Regions from separate parts of the Chryseobacterium sp. CP-77 genome, predicted to be linked through region 1. Evidence: riboswitches for the same ligand, from Rfam matches in the RefSeq annotation. Region 1 holds a riboswitch; each other region holds the start of a gene.
What was found. A riboswitch is a leader RNA that binds a small molecule or an ion and turns the genes downstream of it on or off. The one in region 1 is predicted to bind cobalamin.

Region 1 (4,219 bases):
AGGTATATTTTTTTGCTAAGGTGGCAGAAACTCCCATATTTAAAAGAAAATAAGGATCTATAGCTTCTGATCTCTTTTCATCACTTGTGGTGTAGGTAACACCGTTCAGCTGTCCCTGTGCATACAACCTGAAGAAACCATATTCGTAATCTATACCGGCATTTCCCCTGTGCATGGGAACGTAAGGTCTCTGCATCTTCGTTTCTTTATCGATAGCTTTTGCATAATAATATGCTGCATTGGCTCTGAATTTATGATTTCCCCACTGCTTGCTGAAAGACAACTGAGATTCCAGCCCGTAAGATTCGGATTTATTGACATTGTATGCCTGCCAGTATCCCATAGCCGTTGGAAGCCATACAATAAGATCTGTGATGTTCATATAATAGGGAGACAGAGTAAGTTTGAAATCTCCCGCTTTGAACTCATTGGTCATATCCACCTGAGTAGAGGTTTCCGGTCTCAGATCTTTATTTCCTCCCGGTTCATAATAAATATCATTAAATGAAGGATATCTGAAGTTTTTGGATACGTTAATACTCAGATCATACCATTTTGCGGCGTTCCATTTTCCGGAGAATGAATACATAAAGGGAGACTTTACATCTTCTACAAAATCTTTTTTGAATCCTCCTTCAAAACGCAGGTCTTTTGTTGCAAAATACCGCAATAATCCCGAAACAGAACCTATATTCCTGCTGACATTGGATATTCCGCTCTCGTACCCTTCTCCTTTATTAATCTGAAATTCTCCGATGATATTAAAATTCCATTTTGAGTTCAGGAAATAATTAAAATCATTTTTAAAGATATAATTTTTCCCGGTTCCTCCACTGGATTTAGGCTGGTTTAACGAACCGAAATACTGAAAATTCTCTTCCGTGTAGGCTGTTTTAAGGGAATTGCTGAACTTCGCTTTGTTCCAGTCCCAAGAAAGAAGACTTCTTACACTTTGAGTTGTATATTTTGTTTTTGTTCCCGTTTCCTCATACACGGGATAATGCTGTGAAGAATCAAAAAACTGGCTTTGCCACGAAACCTTATGATCGTTTGTAATTTTATAGGATGCTCCTACATTGAATGTCGTATTGTAATAATTCCCGTTTCTGTTGATATAATTCAGATCGCTTACCTTATAATCATTTTCACTTACGGAATAATTTCCGGAGGCTTTAAAACTGAACTTATCATTGCTGTAAGACCCTTTCACAAAATTATTATAGGTATTAAAGGAAGCCACTTCAGAAAATAAAGAACCATGGAAACCTTTATTAAAATCAAGGGTGTTATTCAGGTGAATACTTCCCCCGATGGCACCACTTCCGTACACCACGCTTCCTCCACCCGCTTTGATACCGATCTGATCATAGCCGAACAAAGCAATATTATTGATATCTCCCTGCCCTAAAAAATTAGAATTGATATTAATTCCGTTCCACACGAATGCAGTCTGCTGGGCGGTAGTTCCTCTGAAAGAAGGTGAAGACACAGCTCCACGGCCATTTTCTTTAATAAAAACCTGCGACTGAAACCTCAGAAGCTCCGAAAGATTACTGGAATTTTTTTCAGCATCTTCTGCTGTAATTGTTTTTACGGGATGAAAAAGTTTCACCCTGTTCATCTGGTTGTCGAAGACATAAATAGTGTCAATCGTTTTCTCTTGTCCAAAAAGAAAACACCCATAAGATGAAAAAAGCAGTACTAAAGATCTTTTTATATCCATACTTTTTTACTTTTCCTCCGAAAGCAATATGTTTTTTAATTATAATCCTGGCAGGTCTCCTGACTTTCGCATTCTGCTCCTTCCCGTTTTTACACAGTGGCGTTTTGCAGAAACTTGTGTTGCGATTTACAGTTGCGGGGACAGTCCGGGAGTTACACCCGATTCCCTTTTCATTCCAAAATACTGGAAACCAAAATTTTTGCAAAGATAGTTTTTTATATGTATTCGCCAAAAATCAGACTTTTCTATACAAAACATGCTATCCTTTTGTTATATACACAAAAAAGAACGGCCGCTTTCAATACTGAAAACAGCCATTCATCCCACTACTTTACTATTTATATATGTTACTTTTTAATAAATTTATAAGGCTCCTGTTGTACTCCTTTTACTGAATATTGTAAAATATAATCTCCTTTTGACAGGGATGAAACATCAATCTGTCCTTCTACAGTATCCAATGATTTTACCTTTTGTCCAACCATATTATAAATTTCTGCTTTCTCTATTTTTCCTTTCCCTTTAAAATACAGGATGTCAGCCACTGGATTAGGATAGATACCTGCATTGTTTTTCTCTTTCACAGCATCACTCACCGATAAAAATTCAGAAGTATCGAGGTAAAAAGCAATCATCTGCCCTGAAGCATTCGTCCCTGACCCGGCAATTTTCTTTCCGTCCTGTGAAATCGCAAGAGGAAGTCCCATTGTTACTCCATTAGTGGCAATTCCTAAAGAAGCCGCATAATCATTCAGGTTTATCCTTCCGGCGGCAGAGGTCCAGATAAAGCCTTCTCCTGACATGGGTGGAGCCCCAAATGCTCTGTAATACCCGATCACTTTTTTCCCATCAGCAGAAATCCCGGTGGCACCTCCTTTGAAGCTGAAAGAAGCATTAGGATGCGTTATATAAGTAAGTCCGCTCACAGCATTCCAGACATAAGGATTAGGATTTGCCGAACCTATTATTGTATTTCCGTCTGCAGAAATTCCTCCTGCTTCTCCTACATGATTCCCATTATTATCTGTAATAAAACTTTCCACTCCATCCTGCCATTTTGCTCCGCTTCTCGTTCCGGTTGATTCATCCTGCCAACCTACAATCACTGTTCCTGCTGCATTGATTGCATTTGCTCTGGAGCTGCGTCCAGGAACTATACTTCCCAGATCTACCACGCCGTTTACTTCGTCCCATTTCACAGCATGTGCGTTCGCAGCTGTAAGGAATCCCAGCCCTACAATAGTATTTCCATCGGTTGACATTCCCCAGGTAGAGCTTACGCTGCCATCCCATCCTGTAGGTACAAGCCCGCCTCTGTTTACCCATGTGGCCGTAGCAACATCATAAGTAGATATTTCATTAAATCCTGTTGCGGCATTGGTAACGGAGGATGATATTTTGGTCCCGTCATTCGAAACAATGGTTCTGCCTGCAGCCGGATACCCGTTTGTTATAGAACCTATCTGTACAAGTCCTCCTGCAGCATTCCATTTATATATACTTCCTGCACTGGTGTGCAAGCTTACGACTCCATTATCCGATACTGCGCCTACATTATAATTTCCCAGGCCTATTACAGTAAGCTGTGCTTCTGCAAAACCAAATTTCAGGAAAAGACAAGCTATCAATATTTTCATTGACATTCTGTAAAAATTTTTCATATTTTATTATATTTAGCGTTTCGAATTGGTGAAAACAATATTAATACAACATTCACTCAATTAAAAGAAATTGACTTTCATAATTCGTGAATTTTAAAAGAGTTTAATTTTTAAAATACTAGTAACCAAACAGATATAAAACAATATTTTGAATATGGATTTTACCGGAATTATTCAAAAAAACACAAAAAACAATTTATCAGGACAAAAATTATTTCACATCTTACTGTTTATTTTCACTTTCTGCTTCCTTATTACCAAAGGACAGTCCGGCCCCGACTTCAATATGCTAGCAGATAAAGCATTTCTGAAATTGTATCAGAATCCCGACGAATGCATCAGTTATACCCAGGGAATTCTTGTGAGTGATCAAAATAAAGAGCACAAAATTGTACTTCAAAATATTATTTCACAAGCTTTTGCCCTGAAGGGAGACTATGTACAGTCTGTCAATATTTTTGCTCAAAAAGAAGATATTGATCAGAAAAATAACCTTTCATATTGTATGCAGGTCTTCAGTGGTTATAATCTTGCCGATCAGTATCAGAATCTGGGTTTATACAATCAGTCAAAGAGAATTATTACCAATCTTTTGTCCGATCAGAAACTTCCTAAAAGTAATGATCGTTCCTTAAGAATCACCACTGCAAAATTGTATCAACTTCAGGCATTAAACTCAGGAATCAACAGAAACTATCCTGAAGCCTTACAAAATCTTGATAAAAGCAACCAATACCTGGGGAATCATAATGAAGAGAACAGAATTTTAAAAATAGAAAACAGAATTTTTCGCTCTTCTTATCTGCTGAAGCAGAATAAATCGATAGAATATAAA
Region 2 (4,219 bases), 180 kb from region 1:
AATAATTCCCACCTTGATATTTTCTTTATTAGCTTCTTGTTTATCCTCTTTCAATATTGAGAACTTTGGATTGAGTTTTCTTTTAATATCTCCTGTCCTTCATTATTTTATATATGAACTCAGATTTAAAAACGAATATTACTTTTATGCCAATTCAGGGTTTTCCAGAAGTTTCCTTTGGGGATTCACAGTATCTGTCTGTGTGATTGTCAAAATAATAACAGGAATTTTATGAGTAAGCTTCATATTGACAGCATAACCAAGTCTTTTAAAGATAATAATATCCTGCGGGATATTTATTTAGGATGTGAAACCGGAAAGATTATGGGAATTCTGGGCAGAAATGGTGCTGGAAAATCAACATTATTAAAAATTATTTTTGGGACTGTCAGTAGTGATACCCAGTTTATAAGATACAATGACAAAGTTCTGAAAAGTATTTCCGACAGAAAAAACAGAATTGCTTACCTGCCACAGGATATTTTCTTACCGAAGTACAATACCATTAAAACCTTAATTCCTCTTTTTTGCAATAAGAAAAATACAGATCTATTATTGACTTCAGATCTGATCCGTCCTTTTTTGTCAGAAAAACCTAAAAATCTTTCCAGAGGTGAGCAGAGAGTCATTGAAGCTTTAATGATCATTTATTCTGAAGCTGATTTTGTTTTACTGGACGAACCTTTCCATAGTCTTTCTCCGAAAATTTCTGCAGCATTGAAAGCTGCAATCATTGAACAGTCTGCGTATAAGGGATTCATTATTTCTGATCATAATTATCAGGAAGTTCTTGATATTTCACACCAAATATTTCTTCTGCGTGAAGGCTATCTGAAACAAATACAAGATTTAAAAGAACTGCAACGGTATAATTATCTTCCGAAAAGCATTTAATTTATATATTTGAGGGATCAAAAAATTTTCATGATGACTTTCATAAATAAAGCATTCTATTTATCCGCATTCAGTATTTTATCTATTGCTTTTGTAAAAGGGCAGACTAAAGTTCCTTTTGGAGTGGTAAAAGCTGAAGAAGGATATGCCAACGTACGCGTACATAAAGACGATTATCGAAAAATTGTAGACAAGATCCGTATGCGTAAAGGCGATGTATTCGTTTATGTAAAGCCAGCTCCCGGAGAAACGGAATGGATATGGATTAAATATCCTGAGAAACAGGATGACGACAAACCTTTTGTGCGTTATGAAACTCTTGATAAAGAAGGAATGGTGAATAAAGGGCGTATTGCCTATGTAGACCAGCTTCCTGCCTATACTCCATCCAGATCTAAAAACGGAAGATCCCTGATTTTCACAGACAATTCTGATCCTAAGATTCCTACTGCCCAAAGAAGCAAAGTGGTGATTGATATTTATCCGTCTAATGCAGGATACCGTAAAAAGGAAAAAGATGCAGATGGAAAAATTCTTACGATTGATAAAGTAAAACCATGGGGAATTGGAAATGATCTTCCTGAAGGAATGACCGAAATCAAATCCATCAGAGTGCAGCAGCCCGGAAGAGGCTCTGTTTTTGTAAGGGAAGCCATCAAAAACATGTTCCAGCCTACCATGGATTTTGAGAACATCGGGGTAACTTCTCTCGACAATGATAATATTTTCCTTTATATGATCAATGGTTCAGGAGAAAACAGATATACAACACTCTGGACAATTAAGAAGGGAAGAGTAATCAGCCAGATTATTTATCATAATCCGGAATAAATTCATTATTTTTGCATTCGAAAAGTTTTACGCTTATTCATCACAGAAATTGGTTCTGCATCACTGCAGATTAAAAGGGAACCGTGTGAAAATCACGGACTGTCGCGCAACTGTAAAGTAACTGAAGTCTTTATCAAAGATCCACTGTGCGAGGCATGGGAAGGAGATAAATGATGTTACAAGTCAGGAGACCTGCCTTTTTCTTAAACATGTAACTTTCGCGATTTGAAGTTGTATTGATCTGATGGATTGTTTCAGGAGTTCTATAAGTTCCTGTCATTATTCTGTTGTTTTAGTATCCTTTCATTTCGCTTTAATTAATAATGATATATGACTACAGAAGAAAGAATTGAAGCATCCGAAACCAGAATCTTTAAAGCGGTTTTCCCTAACACAACCAATCATTACGATACCCTTTTTGGAGGTACTGCGATGCAGCTGATGGATGAAGTAGCTTTTATCACCGCAACCCGTTTTGCCAGAAAAAGAGTGGTAACCGTGAGCAGTGATAAAATCGATTTCAAAAAACCTATTCCTGCCGGAACTATTGTGGAACTGATCGGGAAAGTTTCCTACGTGGGAAAAACCAGTATGAAAGTAAATGTTGAGATTTACACTGAGCAGATGTACTCCTATGAAAGAGAAAAAGCTATTGTAGGTGATTTTACTTTTGTAGCCATCGACGAATTCAAGAAACCAATCCAGATACTATAAATAATAAAGTTTCGGGCGGCCAAAGGCCGCCCGAAGCTTTAAATATTTCCATTGACATTATTTCAATACCTTTTCTGTTTCCAGACTTCTGTTCAGTAAAAGCTCAAAAGCCTCTCCCATTTCGTCTGATGCTCTGCTGATTGCATTTTCAAGCATATTCCGGATCTGTCTTTCCGTCACTCCGGCTTCTGTCCAGCTCTTTCCTGTAGTATGGGAATTTAAAATAAACGGCATAATTCTATCGATTCCACAGGCAAAAATAGCATCCGGAGTTTTCTCTTCTTCAAACTCCAGCCACAGGTTAAAAAATTCTGTACGTAAAGGCTCATCCAGAATTCCAAAGATCTTTTGGGCTGAAGCTTTCTCTCTTTCAAACTTTCCGACCATAGCTTTTTCATCAAAAATAAAGGTGTCTCCGGCTTCTATTTCCACAAGATCATGAATGGAAAGCATTCTTATCACCCTTAACAAATCAATATCAGCTCGGTTTTTAGCATATGGATAAAGGATCTGGGCAAGAATAATGATCTGCCAGGAATGTTCAGCCGTATTCTCTCTCCGGGAATCGTCTGCATTATAATTTCTTCGTTGTACATTTTTAAGCGCATCTACTGCCAGAATAAAATCTATCTCTTTCTGAATTTTCATCTTACTTTTTATTTCTGTTATATTGATCTGCCGGATATACCTTTGTTCTGGTAATCCATTTATTATTGATCTTTTCTTTCGTTATGACCTTTACCTGATCCTCATTGGTCATATCTTCCTCTTTTTCCAGTACTCTATCCAGTCCTTTGTTCGGAATAACGGCATATTCTGTTGTAAAAATCCTGCAACAACCGGACTTACCATAGGAAATAAGACGCTTCCGTTTAGCATCTGTTTCAAAAAAATCAAAACCGTTTGAGCCAAGGTCTGTAAGTTCTTCACTTTTTACAAATGCCATTTTTGTAGTATTGAATACATAAACATCATAAGAAGCCGAACTGTAATTTCCCATATTTCCGTTTCTTATCGCTACATCTTCGGTACCGTCAAAATTAAAATCATCTACAATTACACTACGCTGATCCTTTGAAAGCGGAATCAATTTCCCGCGAACCGGTTTTTGGCCTTGTTCCGCATATACAACAAGATCATCAGAAACAAAAGTCTGTACTTTGCTGTTTTTATGGTCAAACAGTTCCACCGTTCCTTTTCCTCCACATCTGTCATCGTAACAGTTTTCTGTCTGAATGACTGCATCATAGTTTTTTGATACATTTTTAATTTCAAACTGATACTGCCCGAAACAGAGCGGCCCCAAAAGAAATACTGATAAGTGCCTGTACTTATTTAAAATAGTCATGGTAATAGGAATGATTTGGATGTTTTTTTATTTCTAACAAAAATACGAATCATAATACCGATCTCAAAATCCATGTCTCATTATCTGTCAGAATTTCCCTCCTATAAAACAGTATTCACAGATAACAAGCTTTCTCCCGCTATCCGCTCATACTCCTCGCGCCTGCCTAAAGCCGGGGCTGCTGTGGGGTAACCGCTGCTATCGGGGCTAGAACATGAGTGATAAGTGATAAAAGATCATTTTTTCTCTCCAATTTTCAAAATTCTATGTAAAAATTTAAAAATTCTCAGACATTTTCTTCTAAAATCCGTTTGACTCAAAATTGATGATAAAAATTATTTATCTGATTATCAATGTTTTAAATAATTTATTTTAAAAATTTCACTACTTTGTATTGCATAATACCATTTTATTTACATATCTTTGTAATGT
Region 3 (4,219 bases), 1.8 Mb from region 1:
TAAAATTTCAAAAGCATTGAACGTAAAAACTGTTTTTTATGAAGATGCCAACGAAGAAAAATACGCAAAATGGCCTATGAAAACAGGACTGGAGCTTTATTGCAGCCTGGGAAAAGACAATACTATCAATGAAATGTTTTTTGTGACTTCAGACAATAAACCTGTCATTGTGGAAGGACTTCCTTTTGGTCTTGTGCTGAATAAAAGTACCTTACAGGATAGTAAAACCAGGTTCACTAAATACAATGCTAAAACGCAAAAATTAGGAGCTGACAGTGAATTTCCAGGTGGATCAAAACTTGTTTTTAAAAAAGGAAAACATTATGCAACATTGTTTTTCGACAGTAAGAACCTGTTAAAATCAATAGGTTTAACAACAGAACTTACGGATCCGGCTGCCAATTAAGTACTAAAAAACAAAATAATTATACTATCCGTCATTATTGACGGATTTTTTTATCCTCAGACGGCGTTAACTTTAAAATAAATCTATATCGTCAGCCCATGGTTGTTTTTTACCTCAGCCATCACAAAAGTACTGTGCGTGCTGCCGATAGAATCTACGGATCCCAGCTTGTTAAATACAAAATCCTGATAATGCTTCATATCCCGCACCTGCACTTTCAGAAGGAAATCAAAATCTCCGGAAATATTGTAACATTCCGCAACTTCTTCAATTTCTAAAATTTCTTTTACAAAATCATACCCCACAGACCGGTCGTGAATTTTAAGTTTGATCTGGCAGAACACCGTAAATCCACGGTTCAGTTTTTCAGCATCAAGAACTGCCGCATATCTTTTAACAAAACCTTCCTGTTCAAGCCTTTTTACCCTTTCGAAAACCGGTGAAGTAGAAAGGTTCACTTCTTTAGCGAGCTCTTTAACGGTAAGTTTGGCGTTTTTCTGGAGGAGCCTGAGCAGCTGTACATCCTTATCATCGAGTTGTTCCACAGAATATTATTCTTTTAAATGATTAAAACAGTCAAATATAAAGAATTATATGCTTTTATTTTTAATTACTGAAGTTTAATTTGCTTAATTATTTGTTTCCAGTTGTGGTTTTATTCTGTATTACTAATTTTACACAAAATTAAAAACTTTTACTGATAACCTTTGTTAAAGGTAAAAGTACAGTTCTTTACAGATACTTCATCAAACAGGAAAGGTTTTACTTAAGGTAGATTAATAGGGAATCGTGTGCAAATCACGAGCTGTCGCGCAACTGTAAGTAACCCACCAAAAGTTTCTGTCCTTGCAGATCCACTGCCAAAAGCGGGAAGGATGACGGAAACTGTTACAAGTCAGGAGACCTGCCTTTACTGAATTGACAATGCTTTCGCGGGCTGAAGCTTTGGGTCATACAGATGGTATATCAAATTTTGTATTTTCTTCTGAAGGGAAATACATTGTCTGCTATGTCACTATTTTCCTGAAACTTTTTCCGCAAAACATAACGAAGCATTGTAAAGGACTTCCCAATAAGTTTAATTAAAAAGTTTAAAAAATGCAAACTCACATTCTTGGCTATCCGCGTATTGGTAGCAAAAGAGAACTCAAAAAAGCCTGCGAGCAGTACTGGTCAGGTAAAATCCTTTTGGAAGAACTTCTGAACACCGGAAGAACTCTCTGCAGTCAAAACTGGAATATCCAGAAAGAAGCAGGAATAGATCTTATCCCATGTAATGATTTTTCATATTATGATCAGGTATTGGATATGAGTCTTGTCGTAGGTGCCATTCCAACACGGTACCATGAAGTGGTGCTTAAAAAGAACAATACTGAGCTGGATCTTTACTTTGCCATGGCAAGAGGCTATCAGAAGGACGGCCTGGATATCACGGCCATGGAAATGACCAAATGGTTCGATACCAACTATCATTACATCGTTCCGGAATTTTATAAAAATCAACAGTTTAAGCTGAGCTCAGATAAAATTTTCAATGAATTTGCAGGAGCAAAACAAGCTGGAATCAATGCGAAACCGGTTATTATCGGGCTGGTTTCTTATCTGTTATTAGGAAAAGAAAAAGAAGAAGGGTTTGATAAACTGGATCTGGCCGGAAATCTTCTTCCTGTTTATATAGAGATTTTAACCAAACTTCAGGAGCAGGGTGCAGAATGGATTCAGTTTGATGAACCTTTCCTGGCATTGGATTTAACAGAGAAAGCCAAAGAAACTTACCGTTATGTGTATGCCGAAATCAGAAAACGTTTCCCGAAACTGAAATTTATTGTGGCTTCCTATTTTGACGGATTAAAAGACAATACTTCACTTGCCGTTTCACTTCCTGTCAATACATTGCATGTTGATCTGGTTAGAAATCCTGAGCAGCTGGATGATATTCTGAATGTTATTCCGGACAGTTTAAACCTTTCATTAGGACTGGTTGACGGTAGAAATATCTGGAAAAATGATTATGAAAAGTCGTTGTCTTTTATCAGTAAAGCGGTTGAAAAATTAGGATCTGAAAGGATTTTCATTGCACCATCATGCTCATTGCTTCATTCACCTTGTGACCTGGATTTTGAAACCAATCTTAACCCGGAAATTAAGAACTGGCTGGCTTTTGCTAAACAAAAAGTAAAAGAAGTAGTAACTCTTAAAGAACTGGCTTCCGGAACGGAAAATGAACAGATTTTTGAAGCATTTGAAGAAAATAAAAAAGCAATTGAGAGTAGAAGAACTTCTTCTCTTATCCATAATGATCAGGTAAAACAAAGAGCCGATGCTGTTACTGAAAAAGATGCTCAGAGAACAAACACCTTCAAAATCCGTAAAAAAGAGCAACAGGAAGTATTGCAGCTTCCTTTGTTCCCCACCACTACGATCGGATCATTCCCGCAAACCGCAGAAGTGAGAAGCTGGAGAGCCAAATTCAAAAAAGGAGAACTGACAGCAGAACAATATGATATTTTACTGAAAGAGGAAACGCAGAGAACAATCCGCTGGCAGGAAGACATCGGAATTGATGTATTGGTTCACGGAGAATTTGAGCGTAACGATATGGTGGAATACTTCGGAGAACAGCTGGAAGGATTTGTATTCACCCAAAACGGTTGGGTACAAAGCTACGGAAGCCGTTGTGTAAAACCACCTGTGATCTTCGGTGACGTTTCCCGCCCAACTCCGATGACGGTGTACTGGTCTCAATATGCCCAATCTCAGACTGAAAAATGGGTAAAAGGAATGTTAACAGGCCCGGTTACCATTTTACAGTGGTCTTTTGTACGTGATGATCAGCCTCGTTCAGAAACTTGTAAGCAGATTGCCTTGGCAATTCGTGATGAAGTGGTGGATCTGGAAAAAGCAGGAATCAGAATTATTCAGATTGATGAGCCTGCCATAAGAGAAGGTCTTCCATTAAGAAAAACAGACTGGCAGAACTATTTGAAATGGGCCGTAGAAGCTTTCAGAATTTCAGCAAGCGGAGTAGAAGATGCCACTCAAATCCATACGCATATGTGCTATTCAGAATTCAATGATATTATTGAAAACATTGCGGATATGGATGCCGATGTGATTACGATAGAGTGTTCCCGTTCTCAGATGGAACTGCTGAATGCTTTTGCAGATTTCAAATATCCGAATGAAATTGGTCCTGGAGTATACGATATTCACTCACCAAGAGTTCCGTCAAAAGAAGAAATGACTGAGCTGCTGAGAAAGGCTCAGAATGTAATTCCTGCCAATCAGCTCTGGGTAAATCCGGATTGCGGACTGAAGACAAGACACTGGGAAGAAACTGAAAAAGCTTTAATCGCAATGGTGGCTGCTGCCAAAGAAGCTTCTGTAGAATATGCACTTTAGAAAACTTTTACAATAATTAGATTCAATAATTCAGATCGTGTTATGATTTTCATGGCACGATCTGATATTTTTAAATTATTAAATTTTTGAAAAATAAAGTAGTTGAAAATCGTCCTGATTTAAAGTGTAAGCAAACTTGTCTTCATAACCTTAACACTTTCATAGGATCTTAATGGTTCAACAATCTAAATTATTTTGCCTGTAATACACTTGGCGGATAGCCATACTGTTTTTTAAAGGCAAATGAGAAATGGGATAAATTTTCAAATCCAAGATCCAGATAAATATCAGAAACAGATTTTCCTTTTTGGCTTAGCAGAAAATGAGCTTCCTTTAATCTTCGAAGCTGCAGCCATTGTCTTGGAGGGATTCCGAATATCTTTTGAAAATCCCTTTTAAATGCAGACAGAC
Region 4 (4,219 bases), 1.7 Mb from region 1:
ATAAGCTTTTCCGTTTTTGAAAGCAAGGTACCGGCAGTTTTGTAATGGAATAGAAGTAATACGTTTGGCCGTTTTGGCATCAAGAACTTCAATTTTATTGGAAACATTGACTACGATATAAAGTTTGCTTCCGTACACTTTGATATCATTTCCTACATCTCCCAACTCCTTTACCACATTGGGATTGATTTCTGCGTAAATATTCCGGTAATAGGTTCCCTTGGTGTAATCAAAAAAATCAAGGGTACATTTATTACTTCCCATGTTTCCTTCATTCAGCATGTAAAAGCCTTTTATTGCTGTGTTTTCTGAAGGAAGTCCTTCCACCACTTCCTGACGGACAATAATATCATCCGTACGGCATGACGTAAGAAAAGCTAAGACAAGAAATAAAAAATAAAAGTTTAGTTTTCTCATAGGGTGAAGTTTAGAATAAGTTTAAAATTTCTTCCGGGCATCGGATAATTGAGGACCACATCATAGTATTGATTGAAAATATTATTCATCTCAAGGCTTACTTTAAACTGATGATTCGCCCAGTTGAATTTTTTCTGAACAGAGAGATCGTGAGTATACCAGGGCTGTACATAATTGTATTGAATATTGTCCTGATTCACATCATATCTTTCTCCTACATACATCGCACTGTAATTGAAACTCCAGTCTTTATAATCCGCCATCAGACTGAAAGATCCACTGTGCCATGGTGTATAAGGAATCTGATTGCGGTAAAAAGTATCTTCAGGATCACTCATGTCTCTTGCACTTTGATAAGTGTAGGACAGCAACGGTCTAAGAGTAACTTTTCCCAATTGAAGTTCTGTCTGCACATTCACATCTGCACCAATGATTTCAACCATTCCCAGGTTCATCATCAGCCAGCGGAACATGCTTCCGTTAGGGGCCGCTACAATTTTATCCTGTACTTTGTTGTAGTAACCATCTACTTTAGCATAAAAGGTCTTAAAGAGACGGTTGGTATAATTCTTCTGATAGGTAAATCCTACATCATACTGATGGGTAAATTCAGGTTTCAGGTAAGTATTTCCGATATTGGTATAATACAGATCATTAAAGGTTGGAAGTCTGAAAATTCTTTTATAGAAAGCCCTTAGAGTAAGCTCTGGAATTTTTTCCGGCTGATAGCTCATAAAAACAGCAGGCGTCCACTCTCTGGCATCTCCCGGTCTTTTGTTTTTTCTTACTTCTTCAAAAGTAAAAGTTCCTAAAAGGCTTCCCAAAATTTTGAATCTGTTCCACTGATAGGTCGTTGCCAATGCTACCAAGGTAGTGTAACGGGTAGGATAAGAAAAATTATCCAGATTGGCATCCAGATTATTGTACTGAAAATCTCCACTCAGACTGACATCCCAATTGGGAGTGATTGAGTAAATATTGGATGAGGAAAGATAAAGCTCCTGCTGGATATAAGTATTATCAGTATAAATAATAGACTGCGAACGAACCGTATCCATAAAATGGGTATAATCGTAGGCAAATTTTGCTTTCAGCTGTGTTTCAAATTTCGGGAACAGTTTTTTTCTCAGATTGGCCTGTACGAAATAATTTTCATCTGAAAGTCTGGCTCCTCTTCCACCAAAACGGCCATTCACAATGGGAGCCGGCATTCCACGATCTGAAATATAACCATACCCTCTGATATTCCAGCTTCCGTTATTTAAAGTTCCGTTGAGAGAAGTTTCAAACCGTTTTGCTTTGATATCTGAGTCCTGTCTTTTAGCGATGGTATCGTACGCCTGCTGCCCATCAGGATATTTCTTCGCGTACCGGAACCTGTAAATTCCGTCACTCTGCATAAATTCTCCGCTGAAGCTGGCAGAAACTCTGTCTGATATCTTCTGTTCCAATCGGAATGAAGGATTAAAGAGATCAATAGATGCACTTTTTGCCCTTATCACCAAATTGGTTTTTCTATTTCCTTTAAATACGGGTGTTTTAGGCTGTAAATAAATAGATCCTGAAGAACCGAAGTCTTTTGCAGGTTGAAAAATCTCACTTTTCTGTCCGTTGTACAATGATATTTCTTCCAGATCGTCTAAAGAATATCGTCCAAGATCCACCAGCCCGTTTTGGGCATTTCCTAATTGAATTCCATCATAAAACACACCTACATGCTGGCTTCCCATACTTCGGATGTTGATGGTTTTCAAACCACCCAATCCTCCATAATCTTTAATCTGAACTCCTGAAAAATACCGCAACGCATCTGCGACAGAATGACTGTTAAGCCTCTCCAGCTGCTCACCCTGCAGGATTTGTGCAGGAATAATTTCTTTAAAATTCTTTTTGTAAAGATTGATCCCTTTAATCGTCTCTTCCTGAAGACTATCTTTTTTCTTGGTTTGGGAAAACAAAAGTTGAGATGTGATCACCAATATTGTGAAAACAGCTTTTTGAATTGCAGAAGTAGTTAGTTTTGCCGCCATTAGCTCATTTAGGGTAATGAAGACGCTAATGGGTATAAGAATACAACGACAAAGCACAGCTGTCACTGCACACAATCATTGATGTCCTAAGCTTTATTCCACGAAAGCGTCAAACGATTATTGTCTGGCAGGTCTTCTGACTTACTCCATTTTTGAAATCCTTCCCATTAAAAAAACAGTGGATATATTCTTCAAAAACTTTGGTGCGGAGCTTACAGCAGCGGGTCTGTTCCGGATTTTCACCGGATTCCCTTTTAAGAGCTTTTTACGGCTCACCAAATTCCGGCAAAGATAAATAATTATTCCTAATCCCCAACTAAAATCATGATTTATAAACAATTAAAGCTCCCGAAGGAGCTTTAACATGATTTCAACAAGGGTTTCCTTTTAAATTCCAATATTCAGAAAAATACTGAATCTTGATTGAGCTTCAATATCTCCTCCCGCCAGGCGCGTGTACATGGGAAGCATGACTTCACTTCCCAGGCTCAGCTTTTTATAAGAGGCTTCAAAACCTAATTTTCCATACAAGGCACTTCCTGCAGTGTTCGGCAATGCTTCATCAAACTGTTTATTCTGAGCATAAACTTCTCCCTGAACTCCAGTTTTTACAGAGAATATAGATTTTTCATTTCCTGCAACCTGATAAAAACCTGTTGCTGCATAATTCCATTGGTTTCCAAAACGGTAATTTTTCCTGTTCTCTGTTTTAATGGTGTAATCTGTATTCACCAGTACGGCTACTTTATTTTTCTGAAACTTATAATTCAAAGCCGCCTGATAATCCCAGCTGCCAGTTCCCAGCTGAAAGCTTGGGTTGACACCGGATGCCCCTTTTTCATCAAACTTCCCGAGAGGAATTTTCACACCCAAACCTCCGCTCAGATGATGGAAATTATCTTTAGAGCTCATCAGCTGGTAAATTCCCATCAGGTTTAAATCTCCTATTCCATTGATTCTGATATCTCCCTGCATGGTTTTCTTTTCATGAAAATGGAATGGAAGGCTCGCATAAACACTCAGTTTTTTAGTCAGTGGAACTTTCCCCCAAAGTTGCAGCGTATTGAAATACTGATCCTGGGTAAGATCTTTTACAAATAAGTTCTCTTTCGCTTTATAATGCTGCGCAAAGTATTTGATCCCGATAAACTGCGGATTCAGTAAAGATTCAAAACCGGAAGATCCGTTTCCTGCTGCACAACCACAGGCATCACAATCATCATCAAAATCGAATCTGCTAAAGGTTTCGGGAGCAATATACGCACTGTCTCTAATCGTTTTCGCCTGATACTGATTAAACAGGATCAAACTTACTATCACTATAATCTTCTTCATGTTTTTTATAAATTATTCTGCAAATTTTGGATTGGATATGAAACTTTTATCCGATAATGTTTTCAGGAATGCAATGATGTATTGTTTTTCCTGGCTGTTCATGGCAATTCCTATGTGGCCGTTCTGTTTCAGCTGAGGATCAAGATTGGCATTATCTTCCACCTGATCCGAATAGAAATTAAGTACCGCCTCTAAGGTGTAAAATCTTCCGTCATGCATATAAGGTGCGGTATATTCCACATTTCTTAAACTGGGAACACGGAATTTCATCCAGTCGACCTGGTTAAGAGTAACTCTGTATCGTCCGGCATCTTTGAACTCCGTATTGTAATAGAGTCCTGTATTTCTGAAACTCTCATCGGTAAACAGCTCTCCGCTATGACAGGAAGCACATTTCTGCCCGAATAAAGCCATCCCTTTAGCTTCTGTTGAAGTCA

Region 2: linked by a shared signal. The riboswitch ahead of V0410_RS09245 (acyl-CoA thioesterase) and the one ahead of V0410_RS09965 (TonB-dependent receptor plug domain-containing protein) in region 1 are both predicted to bind cobalamin.
Region 3: linked by a shared signal. The riboswitch ahead of metE (5-methyltetrahydropteroyltriglutamate--homocysteine S-methyltransferase) and the one ahead of V0410_RS09965 (TonB-dependent receptor plug domain-containing protein) in region 1 are both predicted to bind cobalamin.
Region 4: linked by a shared signal. The riboswitch ahead of V0410_RS17500 (TonB-dependent receptor plug domain-containing protein) and the one ahead of V0410_RS09965 (TonB-dependent receptor plug domain-containing protein) in region 1 are both predicted to bind cobalamin.

The regions. Positions count from the first base shown of each region.
Region 1 is NZ_CP143637.1:2,250,622-2,254,840, forward strand. Features, by position in the region: gene V0410_RS09965 (TonB-dependent receptor plug domain-containing protein) at 1-1,723, opposite strand, end outside; cobalamin riboswitch at 1,756-1,933, opposite strand; gene V0410_RS09970 (T9SS type A sorting domain-containing protein) at 2,071-3,384, opposite strand; gene V0410_RS09975 (helix-turn-helix domain-containing protein) at 3,539-4,219, shown strand, end outside.
Region 2 is NZ_CP143637.1:2,074,049-2,078,267, forward strand. Features, by position in the region: gene V0410_RS09235 (ATP-binding cassette domain-containing protein) at 232-894, shown strand; gene V0410_RS09240 (hypothetical protein) at 925-1,725, shown strand; cobalamin riboswitch at 1,759-1,939, shown strand; gene V0410_RS09245 (acyl-CoA thioesterase) at 2,056-2,439, shown strand; gene V0410_RS09250 (HD domain-containing protein) at 2,497-3,087, opposite strand; gene V0410_RS09255 (XAC2610-related protein) at 3,089-3,787, opposite strand.
Region 3 is NZ_CP143637.1:479,603-483,821, forward strand. Features, by position in the region: gene V0410_RS02055 (hypothetical protein) at 1-406, shown strand, start outside; gene V0410_RS02060 (Lrp/AsnC family transcriptional regulator) at 490-951, opposite strand; cobalamin riboswitch at 1,147-1,332, shown strand; gene metE (5-methyltetrahydropteroyltriglutamate--homocysteine S-methyltransferase) at 1,505-3,808, shown strand; gene V0410_RS02070 (helix-turn-helix domain-containing protein) at 3,999-4,219, opposite strand, start outside.
Region 4 is NZ_CP143637.1:3,932,770-3,936,988, reverse strand. Features, by position in the region: gene V0410_RS17505 (YncE family protein) at 1-417, opposite strand, end outside; gene V0410_RS17500 (TonB-dependent receptor plug domain-containing protein) at 414-2,447, opposite strand; cobalamin riboswitch at 2,557-2,742, opposite strand; gene V0410_RS17495 (transporter) at 2,835-3,782, opposite strand; gene V0410_RS17490 (cytochrome-c peroxidase) at 3,795-4,219, opposite strand, start outside.